Linked DNA regions of Parabacteroides timonensis. The protein of the gene in region 2 binds, or shares a complex with, the protein of the main gene of each other region. Links are inferred from orthologs where the notes say so. Each region holds a gene or a part of one and is shown on either strand. Other genes may lie near its edges.

The links. Proteins that work in one complex are often made in the same cells at the same time.
Region 1: the proteins of tsaB (region 2) and tsaD are in contact, whole or in part, in a solved structure (PDB 4WQ4), measured with the Escherichia coli proteins. The link is inferred for Parabacteroides timonensis from one-to-one orthologs.

Annotation. Positions count from the first base shown.
Region 1 is NZ_LT669941.1:1,729,609-1,732,538, reverse strand. It holds tsaD (tRNA (adenosine(37)-N6)-threonylcarbamoyltransferase complex transferase subunit TsaD), read left to right. Parts: upstream 1-920; coding sequence 921-1,940; downstream 1,941-2,930. Other genes in the region: BQ7394_RS14540 (Crp/Fnr family transcriptional regulator), read left to right, coding at 2,868-2,930; BQ7394_RS14545 (CinA family protein), read left to right, coding at 2,393-2,875; BQ7394_RS14555 (translocation/assembly module TamB domain-containing protein), read right to left, coding at 1-777.
Region 2 is NZ_LT669941.1:2,141,339-2,149,572, reverse strand. The notes cover bases 1-2,848. They hold tsaB (tRNA (adenosine(37)-N6)-threonylcarbamoyltransferase complex dimerization subunit type 1 TsaB), read left to right. Parts: upstream 1-1,000; coding sequence 1,001-1,696; downstream 1,697-2,848. Other genes in these bases: BQ7394_RS16220 (hypothetical protein), read right to left, coding at 1,802-2,848; BQ7394_RS16230 (YicC/YloC family endoribonuclease), read right to left, coding at 1-789. In the rest of the region: more of BQ7394_RS16220, read right to left, coding at 2,849-2,902; BQ7394_RS16215 (hypothetical protein), read right to left, coding at 2,931-3,608; BQ7394_RS16210 (SPFH domain-containing protein), read right to left, coding at 3,631-4,743; BQ7394_RS16205 (HU family DNA-binding protein), read left to right, coding at 5,201-5,590; BQ7394_RS16200 (BT4734/BF3469 family protein), read left to right, coding at 5,587-7,668; BQ7394_RS26480 (hypothetical protein), read left to right, coding at 7,891-8,022; BQ7394_RS16195 (sodium ion-translocating decarboxylase subunit beta), read right to left, coding at 8,131-8,234. UniProt on the Escherichia coli protein: Required for the formation of a threonylcarbamoyl group on adenosine at position 37 (t(6)A37) in tRNAs that read codons beginning with adenine.

The sequences.
Region 1 (2,930 bases), 420 kb from region 2 along the record:
CGACAAATCCTTCAGGCATATCTGTGAAGGAGAAATGTTTAGTTCCAGCGGAGCCTGGTTCAACAACTGGGTGACATTCTCAATTTCGTGCATACCGATTTGTGCCCGGCTGATTTTCAAATCCGTTTGCGGTAATTTTATTTCGAAGTTGTTGATGAAAGCACTGTCGCGGTTGCTGATGATATTCATCGAAAGTTTGTCTAGCTCAAAACCGGAAGCCTCGTTGAAACTCATCTTTTTGATGTTGGCGTTCAGGCTGTCCTTGTTGAAGGCTTTCAGGGATATTTTCGCACTCAGGTTCTTGATGTCTACATGTTTGGCATTAAACTTGCCGGGGGTAGAGTCGGCACTTTCCACGTCAAAACGGAAATTCCCACGCCGAATCAGGATCGAGTTGAAACGCAAGTCGATATTCGGGTTCTTCTTCAAAGTATCCCTGCTGGCGAAAGCATCCAGGACGAACTGAAGGTTCAGCGGACTCTCGGGCGTCTTCTTTTTCAGATTGACCGAGAAACCGAACAGACGCACGGTCGAGAATACGAATTTGCCTTTCAGCAAGGGAAGGGCTTCGAAGCCTGCCGCCACATGGTTCGCTTCGAATAATGTTTTTCCATCCTGGTCTTCGAGGTATAAGTTGTCGAGAACCACCCGGTTGAACCACTCGATACTGACATTTCCTATCTTAACAGGCACACCAAGGTGACTGGATAATTCGGTCGATGCAATGTCGGAAACCTGGCGTTGAACGTACGGTATCTTCAACAATATGAAGGGCATTGCATAGAATATCCAGAGCAGAGTAAGTAGGGTAATGATTATGTATTTGAGTCCTCTGATATCTTTACTATATTTTAAGCACAAATCTACAACAATATCGCGATAGAATTCATTAAATTTGCACAAAAAAACGAGAGAAGAGTATGAGTGTAACAATATTGGGGATAGAATCATCCTGTGATGATACTTCCTCTTCCGTAATACGCGACGGCGTGATGCTGTCGAATGTGATAGCCAGTCAGGCGGTTCACGAAGCATATGGTGGCGTGGTTCCCGAGCTGGCTTCACGCGCACACCAGCAGAATATCATCCCGGTGGTCGCAGAGGCTATCAAGCGTGCAGGTATCGATAAGTCGGAACTGAGCGCCGTTGCGTTCACACGCGGGCCGGGGTTGATGGGATCCCTGCTGGTCGGTACCTCCTTTGCCAAAGGGTTTGCCGCATCTTTGGACATCCCGATGATCGAGATCAACCATTTGCAGGCGCATGTACTGGCTCACTTTATCAAGGAAACGCCGGAAGACGATCATGCTCCCTCGTTCCCGTTCCTGTGTTTGCTGGTATCGGGCGGTAACTCGCAGATCATCAAAGTAAATGCTTATAACGACATGGAGGTGATAGGGCAGACGATAGACGACGCAGCGGGCGAAGCCTTCGACAAATGTGCGAAGGTGATGGGACTGGGTTATCCGGGTGGTCCGGTGGTGAACCGCTTGGCCAACGAAGGAAATCCGAAAGCCTTTACTTTCAGCAAACCGCATATTCCGGGGTACGATTATAGCTTCAGCGGACTGAAGACTTCTTTCCTCTACACCTTGAGGGATAAACTACAGGAAGATCCGGACTTCATCGAAAATAATAAACGTGACCTTTGTGCCTCCCTTCAGTCGACAGTGATCGATATCCTGATGGATAAGTTGCGCAAGGCAGCGAAAGACCTGAATATAAAAGAGGTGGCGGTGGCCGGCGGTGTTTCGGCAAACTCCGGTTTGCGCGATGCCTTCCTCGACCATGCGAAGCGGTATGGCTGGAAAGTGCATATCCCGAAGTTCGCGTTTACAACAGACAACGCGGCGATGGTTGCCATCACTGGTTATTATAAATTCCTCGATAAGGATTTTTGTCCGATGGACGCTGTTCCGTTCTCACGGGTGGTTATTTAAATTACTTTTGGCTTGATCCAAAAGTAATCAAAAGATCAAGGCTGCACCGGCTTCGCTGCTATGGTGAAAGACTACGCTTGAAAAATCCGAAACTCGCTACGCTCAGACAGCGGATTTTTCCGGGCCGCTTCGTCTTCCCCCTTCGCGGACGCTCATCCGCTGAGGCCTTTCAGAGAGCGCTTTGCGCTCTTTGGGGATTGCCGATACCGACACCTTTAAAACAGGCGGTATCGGCAATCCTAAGAGGAAGCTTTGCTTCCTATGTCAGGCCTCAGCTGGTGAGCGTAAAGCGCAGCAGCCGGAGAGAGCGCCCGGAGGCTGTGCTGTTTGAGCGAAGCGAGTTCACAGACGACAGCGAACGTAGGATGCGGAGTAGCGAGGCAGGTGTAGCCTTGAACTTTTGGTTACTTTTCTTTCAAGAGAAAAGTAACATTCAATTAGATAAAAACAATATGAATTCAATAAGCGAACAATTAGGCAAACTTCTTCGAACGAAGAAGTTGTCGATGGGGACGGCGGAAAGCTGCACGGGGGGCCGGATAGCCAATATGATTACGCTGGTGGCAGGTAGCTCCGATTATTTTGTCGGGGGAGTTGTCTCTTACAGCAACGAAGTGAAACAGCATGTATTGGGTGTTTCGGAAGAAAGTCTTCGCCAGCATGGGGCCGTCAGCCGCGAAGTGGTGGAACAGATGGCGCAGGGAGCGATCCGTACCCTCGGATGCGACTGTGCTGTAGCGACTTCCGGTATTGCAGGACCCGGCGGAGGAACCCCGGAAAAACCGGTCGGCACGGTTTGGATCGCCGCAGCCCTGAAAGGTGAAATCGTCTCACATTGTTTTCATTTCGGAACGGTCAGGGCGGAAAATATACAGGCGGCGGCGGATGCTGCGTTGACCCTGTTATTGGACTTGTTACAAAAACAGCATGGATAAATTCATAGAACAACAGCGGGCGGTTTATCCCATGTCCGACGAAGCGATCCGGTTG
Region 2 (8,234 bases):
GCTTTTCGAACCGAGTGTGTTGATCTCGCGTCCCATTTCCTGGGCGATGAAACCGAGCTTTTTACCCTGTCCATGTCCGTCTTTCATTGTGCTGATGAAATATTTCAGGTGGTTGTCGAGACGGTTCTTTTCTTCGTTTACATCCAGTTTCTCTATATAATAGATCATTTCCTGTTCAAAACGATTCTTATCGTAATCCTGGTTGGCAATCTTTTCGAGGTTGTCCATGATGCGCGTTTTGATCTTTTCGATACGTTCGCCTTCGTATTCTTCCACTTCGGTGAGCAGACGGGCAATGTTACCGATCTTCTCTTCAAACAGTTTCTGCAGCATGGCTCCTTCCTGGATACGGAAGTCGCAAAGATGCTTGATGGCCTCTTTTACTGCTGTGAAAACCACTTCCCATTCGCTTTCGTCTACCTCAACGATTTCCGACTTGATAACATCCGGCATTTTCAATAATGTCTGGAACCAGTCTGTAGGAAGTGCGATATTCAGTTTGTCAGCGATGTCTTTGATCTGGCTGTAATAGCTCTCAAAAGCTGTGAGGTTAATCTGAGTAGGAGTATCTTTTCCTATATATTCAATGTAAATGCTGAAATCGACCTTACCCCGTTCGAGCGACTGAAGCAGCTGGCTACGGATTTGCATTTCTTTATCTTTGTAGATAGACGGAATGCGGGTTGATAAATCCAGTTGCTTGCTGTTGAGCGCTTTTATTTCTACGGTTACCTTTTTTGAAGGAAGTTCGGCTGTAACCTTACCGAATCCAGTCATTGATTGTATCATTGTTCTAAAAATTTGTGCAAAGATAGCTTATTCAGTTGATAGTTGACAGTTGACAGTTGACAATTATTTGGTTCTATGTATAAAAAGTTCGTTATTTTCTCATTCGTGTAAAGACGATTTAGTACTTTTGCGACCAATTAATCCGGTTGATAACCGGCAGTGTCCAATTAAAAAATACCTGTCAACTATCAACCGTCAACTGTCAACTGTTATGTCTTGTATTTTAAATATTGATACTTCAACATTGGTCTGTTCCCTGGCCCTATCGGCAGACGGAGAGGTGCTTTTTGAAAAGACCTCTTTCGACGGACCTTCGCATGCCGCCTTACTGGGCGTATTTGTAGAAGAAGCCCTTGCTGTATTGAAAGCAAAAGCATTGACGCTGGATGCTGTGGCCGTCAGCAGTGGCCCCGGTTCTTATACCGGCCTGCGTATCGGCGTTTCCGTAGCGAAAGGGTTATGTTTCGGTTTTGGCATTCCGCTGATCGGTATCCATACGCTCGATATTCTGGCCGCTACCGCTATCCGTCAACAACCGCTGGCTGACGGCGGGCTGTATTGCGCCATGCTCGATGCACGCCGTATGGAAGTGTATGCCACCCTCTATGATGCCGGCCTGAATACTATACGTGCAACATCGGCCGATGTCGTGGATGAGCAGACTTATGCCGCTTACCTGGAAAAAGGAACTGTCTGTTTCTTTGGCAACGGTGCCGCAAAGTGCCGCGAAGTGATCGCTTCGTCGAATGCCATTTTTATCGATGGTATTCATCCCCTGGCTGTCAATATGATTCCCCTGGCGGAAAAGGCTTTTGCTGCCGGGCAGTTTGAAGATGTCGCCTATTTCGAACCGTTCTACCTGAAAGAATTCCAGGCTACGATCGCGAAGAATAAGGTGTTGGGATAACGGCGGCTCGAAAGCAGTCGTTCCTGTCTTTGCTATAAATAAAAAACTGCTTATCGGGCATTTAAGCGAACCCGATAAGCAGTTGTGTCGGAATAATATTCTTTGTTATACACCCAGCCTGGCCGCACTTGTCTGGCGGGCGGCCTTCGATTCCTGCAGATGGGTTTGAATCTGGTTATCCATTGTTTTGTTTACTATGAATTTGCCGATGAACCAGAGGACGAGGAATACAATGCCGGATGTGATGTCGATGAGGTACATTAACACAAAGCACAGTAACCAAAGCCATTTGACGATTTTCTTGATCTTTTCTTTTCCATTGACAAAATCTACTTCGTCCTGATCTATCGGATAGTTGTAAGAGGTACGCTGTCCGGTTCCGTCCATCATAAAATTATACCGCTGGTTGTTGTAAGTGTAGTACACAAACCAGAACGGAGCCAGGATGTATTCTCCTTTCGTGGCCAGGTTGAAACTGGAAGACGCGCGGAAGTTACGTATTTCCTGATCGCCGATTTGGTTGAGTGCAGCATCCTGTGCCGTGTCGTCTACCAAATCTTTCCCGTGTTTCTGCCATACTATATTGGTGTCGGCATTACGGGGGATAGTTATCATGCGTTCATCTTCATCGTTCAGCATATCACCGTCAAACTGTTTTGACATCATCACGTCGTAGGGGAACTGATAGGTGAAATTCCGGAGTTCTACCGGTAAGTCTTCACTGTCTTCATTGGCAAGGCATAAAAATGCAAAATTGCCTGCTGCATTACCGTTTTGCGGACGCCATTTCTTTACGGTCTTTGTCGAAATAGTCTTGCCGCTGTCTGTCCAGTTTCTCGAAATATCTACTTTCTGGTCTTCGTAAGACGATTCGCAACTCCATGAAGATTGGTAAGTACCTTCAAAAAGATACATCGGCAAATAAGCACGGAACACATTGTCGGTGTTGATGGATTCGAAGATGTTCTTGGGAACGAAATCCTGATTGATCAGGGTATCCACCAAACATTTTTCGAAGTTACTTTCCTGTGTAGTGAACGGGATGATGCGTTCAGGGCGAATTTCTTCTTTAGCGGTCGCCAACGGGTTCTTCATCACGGTGCCGCAACGGGGACATGTTGCTGTCGACTTAAAAGCACTGAATGAAGTGAGCGTCTGATTACATGCCGGGCACTTCACGATCTGCAATTGCATAGTTTCTGCCATAATATCAAATATTAAATGAGTTAATAAGTTAATGAGAATATTTTAATATTGTTTTTCTTTCTTCGATCAGGCCTGCCAGCTGTCTGGCTAATGATGTGGATTCTTCAACATTACTTTCCGTTATGGATTGTCGCAGGGAAGCGATCGCCTGTTCTATCTCGATGTCGATCTTTTCAGACTCCTGGGTCTGCCGCGAAGAGCTGGCTTCCAGTTTGTCGGAGCAATCGGCGATCAGTCTTTTCAGTTCCGGTTTGTCTGTTTTCGCCATCAGCCTTTTCAGGCTCATCCTCATCGACTGGTAAGCATCTATATCCTGCTTGCGTTTTTCAAGCGATTGCGCAGTTGCCTGATTCGCCCAGGCATTTCCTAAAATGAGGACTACGAAAATCAGCCAGAGAGCGGTCTGTACCACCAGCGACCAAACAGGTGATTCCATCCGGTAGATAATGAAAACCACACCGGCTATCAATTCCAGGATGAAATACGTTATGGCCTGTCCGTAGAGGACGGAAGACAGGTAGTAAGAAGCATCCCCCTTCGTTTTCAATACGGGCAGGAAGAGTATGGTGAAATACGCCACATGGATATACGCATACGAAACCCATACGGAAGTCGGATTGTCTGTGCCGCACAGTAGAAAAAACAACGTGTTGAAGACCACCAGGAACACCAATGTAAAAACAATACGGATTAATGTTGTTTTCATAAATATGATTAGATATAGGGTATTACAATCTGCTTAATATCTCTTCTACTTTCTGGTCGTAGACAGCTTGAGGTATCAATCCGGCATCCAGCATTTGCTTCATTTTTTGCAACGACTCCATCGGATCGGGCTGTGCCGGTGCCTGTGCGGGTTGCTGAACCTGGTTGCCGGGAAATACGGATTGGGTGATATTGGCAAACGTTCCACCGGCCGCCATGCCCATTCCTAGGCCGGCACCTGCGCTGGCTATACCGCCGGCTCCCGGATTTTCTGCAATCGTCTGAAGCATATCCATCCCCTTGATGGTGGCGTAGGCATTCCCCATCGTGTGGAGTTCTTCCACTTTGCTATGTGCGCCGATGATACGGGCTTGTGCTTCGCCTTGTGCACTCATGCGTTGCAGGCGGACAGCTTGCTCGTACATCTGGCGCTGTTCTTCATCCAGTTCGAGACTGATAGTGAAATCGACCAGCATGATACCGTAAGCTTCCAATAACTTCTGAATGTCCGGCAGGCTGAGTTGTGCTATCTCCTTTTTCTTTTTCGAGCACTCCATCGAATTGATGCCGTTCTTCTCCAATACCGAAGAAATGATGTCTGCAATTTCCTGGTAAACACGTTCGAACAGCTTCTCTTTCAAATGATCTGTCGTGTAGCTGCTGTTGTCTCGTAACACCTTCTTAACAAAAGTTTCCGTGTCGATAACGCGTATGACATAAATACCGCCACCTCTCAACTGGGCACCGGCACCCAACAAAGGGCATGTGTATCCGATGGGATCTATGGTACCCCAGGGAATTTCAAATTCTTCGACGGAAACGAAATAAACCCGGCAAGGGAAATAGCTCTTTCCGCCCGACAATGCTTCACGGAAAGACCGTATCACTGCAATGTTCTGTGTCTTCAATTCGCATTCCGTCCCACTGGGAAAGACCGCCCATTCGCTGGCACCGTTTTCAAAAATGGCCTCTTCTCCTTTGCGGACAAGTATTTTTGAATGGGTGTTGAAGTCGCTACTGGGATGTCGCCAGGCGATAAGTCCGCGTCCCGTATTGTTGCCCTCATTTTGAATTACATCAACGAACGAATGCCCGCCGGAAGGCGATGGTACTGTTGGTCTGCTAAAAAGTCCCATTTTTATTTTCAATTTAGTGGTTCTATACTCCTTTTATTTTTACTAAAGTAGTTTTCTCATTTCTGACAAATATACATAGATTTTATAAAAAATAACTATCATACTATCACTTTTTATTATAAATATAAGATTATTATCTATTTATAGCGTGATAGTATGTGAAATAAACTATCACTATCTATCACCATACTATCACTCTTTTATTTGCAGGAACGCCCGGTTTTTAGTTCTTTCTATATGAAAAATGCAATAAGAAAAAATGAAATAAACTATTGAAAAACATTGTTTATATGCGATACTTTTCTTATATTTGTAAGGAGATAAAGTTGCCGCCATCCGGGTCTCGAGGGTATTTACACCCGGATGTAAGCATCGTTCAGATCCGGGTGTAAAATGGGCTAAAATGCCCGTCTTGGTGAAGTTTACTAGTATTATTATTAATAAAAACTCCTTATTTATGGCACATTTCTATGTAGTCCGAGCAAAAACGGATAAGACAGGTCCGGTAGAAAAGAAGCTGTTTTATGGTGTTCCGGTTAGTACGGGACGAGTTACAACCGAAAAGTTGGCTGAAGTGATAGCCGACCGTTGTTCATTGACGCGCGGAGATGTGCTGGTAACCGTCTGCGAGCTGAGCGATGTGATTAAGGAATGCCTTAAAGACGGATATTCCGTAGAACTCAAGGATATGGGTGACTTATATCTTTCGGCTGCCAGTGAAGGATATGAGGACAAAAAGGATTGCACTCCCCATCGGGTGAAAGCGAAACGCGTTTGTTTCAGGATGAGTCCGCGCCTGCGTAAAGAAATGAAGTTTTTTAAATTTGAAAGATACCCGTTCGAATGAAAGTTACACAATACCGTTATAAGAAAGAGCAACTAATGGTGCAGATCCGTAACCTGGAAGCGGTTGTAGATATGTTGCGTTCCGACAGTCTGGCGGAACAGATTGCTGCAGTACGTAACAGGATCTGTTTTACATTGCCTGGATATCTTAATGAATGGACTGGAAAAATGCCGGTTATTGTTTGGGGCGCCACTTATCGAAAAGAAGAGGGGCAGGTTCGGATAAAGACCTATACGGGATGTATTGTTTTGGAAGTGAACGGTTTGTCGGATATGGCAGAGGCTGCTCGTGTGCGCGAAGAAGCTTCCGCTATGCCGCAGACGTTGTTGGCTTTTATCGGGTTGAGCGGCAAGTCGGTGAAGATAATCGTGCCGTTTACCTTGCCGGACGGAAAGTTACCCCGCTCGGAAGAGAAGGCGAAATTATTTCATGCGGCAGCTTACCAGTTGGCTGTCAGGTATTACCAGCCTCAGTTGAGCAGTATGGTCACGTTGAAGGAGCCGGTGCTTTCGCGGGGTACCCGGGTCAGTTATGATGCCGGGTTGTATTATAATCCGGATGCGATGGCAATCCGGATAGAGCAACCTTTGCAGATGCCTTCCGAGGGTGAACTGCGTATCGTGCAGGATGCTCCGGTCGATCCGGTCGACCGCTTGTTGCCGGGGTTGGAGCGTAACTCGCAGGTTGCTACGCTTTTCAGTGTGGCGTTGGTTGAGGTTGTCCGTAAATTTGCCGCTATCGGCGGTAACGATCTTCAGGCATTATTTACGGAGATGGCGCAAAACTGTTGCCGTCTGGGAATACCGGAGGAAGAAGCGGTAGGATGGATGCTTCGGTATGATTTGCTGAAACCTCAGAAGGTGCTGATACGCAGTGTATTCCGTTCGGTTTATTTGCTGAAGAAGGTCGGGGAAGGCAAATTGCCTTTGCCGGAATGTTTTTCGCTGGTGATGCAGTTGGAAGAGTTTATGTCGAGGCGTTATTATTTCCGTTTGAACGAGATGAACGGGGAGGTGGAATATCTGGATCGATCGGTTATCCAGTTTGTTTATCATCCTTATACACAGAAGGTTCGTAATACTATCTGCCTGGAGGCGCAGAAAGAGGGGCTGAATGTGTGGGATAAGGATATCGACCGGTATGTGCATTCCGACCAAATCCCGTCGTATCATCCGATCGAGTCGTTCCTGGCTAACCTTCCGGCCTGGGATGGCAAACCGCATATCCGGGTGTTGGCAGATCGGGTACCTAACAGTAATCCGCTGTGGCAGGATTGTTTTTACCGTTGGTTCCTGAGTATGGTTGCCCATTGGATGCAGATGGATAAGGATCACGGGAACAGTACGACGCCTTTGTTGGTGGGTGACCAGGGATGCGGAAAGTCAACTTTTTGCCTGAACTTATTACCGCCGGCACTCCGTCCTTTTTATACGGACAGTATCGATTTCGGCAATAAGAAGGAGGCGGAACTGGCTTTGCACCGCTATGCGTTGATCAATATCGACGAGTTCGATTCGGTGAAGGCTTCACACCAGAGTTTTCTGAAGCATGTGTTGCAGAAGGCGGTGGTCAATGCCCGCTTGCCTTATCAGAGTTCGACGCGCAGCCTTCGTCGTTATGCGACTTTTATCGCTACCAGTAATAATTTTGATTTACTGACCGATCCGACCGGAAGTCGCCGTTTTGTCTGTGTAGAGATCGAAGGCCTGATCGATTATATTCAGCCGATCGATTACGGACAGCTTTACGCCGAAGCGAAAGAAATGTTGCGCCGTGGCGAGCGTTTCTGGTTCACGCACGAGGAGGAAGCGGCAATCGTGGAGAACAACCAGCGTTTCCAGCAAGTCCCGGCCGAAGAGCAATTGTTCCTTCGTTATTTCACGATCCCGGAAGATACGGAGGGTTTGAAACCGCTGCTCGCTACCGAAATACTGGATATTATAGCCGAAAAACACCCCGGTTTTATCATCACAAAAACGATGATACTCAACTTCGGCAAACTTTTGAAGCGAAATAACGTACCGAATAAGCGGACGAATAGAGGGACTTGTTATTATGTAAAAGAAATAAATGGTTGAATATCATTATGTTTATGAAGTCTGATATGATCGTATGATAGATGTTATGATGGTTTAAATGAATAACTATCATAAGGTTAATAGCTTTATAATCATTGTTTTATGTTTGATTAATGATAGTATGATGGTTGTTTTGTGAAAAAAGAATTATGGTAGCTGATTTTAAACCAAATCATTGCATTTGCTGTTTTATGCTCATAATAGAAACAGAATGGCATAAATATGAAAAAGAAAAATGTTTGGTTGGTCATTGGGGTAGTAGTGGCAATTGTTCTCCTGATGGTATGGTTATTCGTCGGAACAACAGTGGAAGAAGTAGCTGATCCGGTAGTGAGTCCGATGGTGGTTGAATAAATATGTAAGAATTGTCGTTAATACAAGGATGGCATGTAAAATGGAGTTTAATGTCCATTTACACATGCCATCTTTTATTTCTGGGATATTCAGAATATCCTTCAAATCTTATCCTAAGAATCCTAACAGGATACCGGCAGCTACAGCAGAACCGATCACACCTGCTACGTTCGGACCCATAGCGTGCATCAACAGATAGTTGGTCGGGTCAT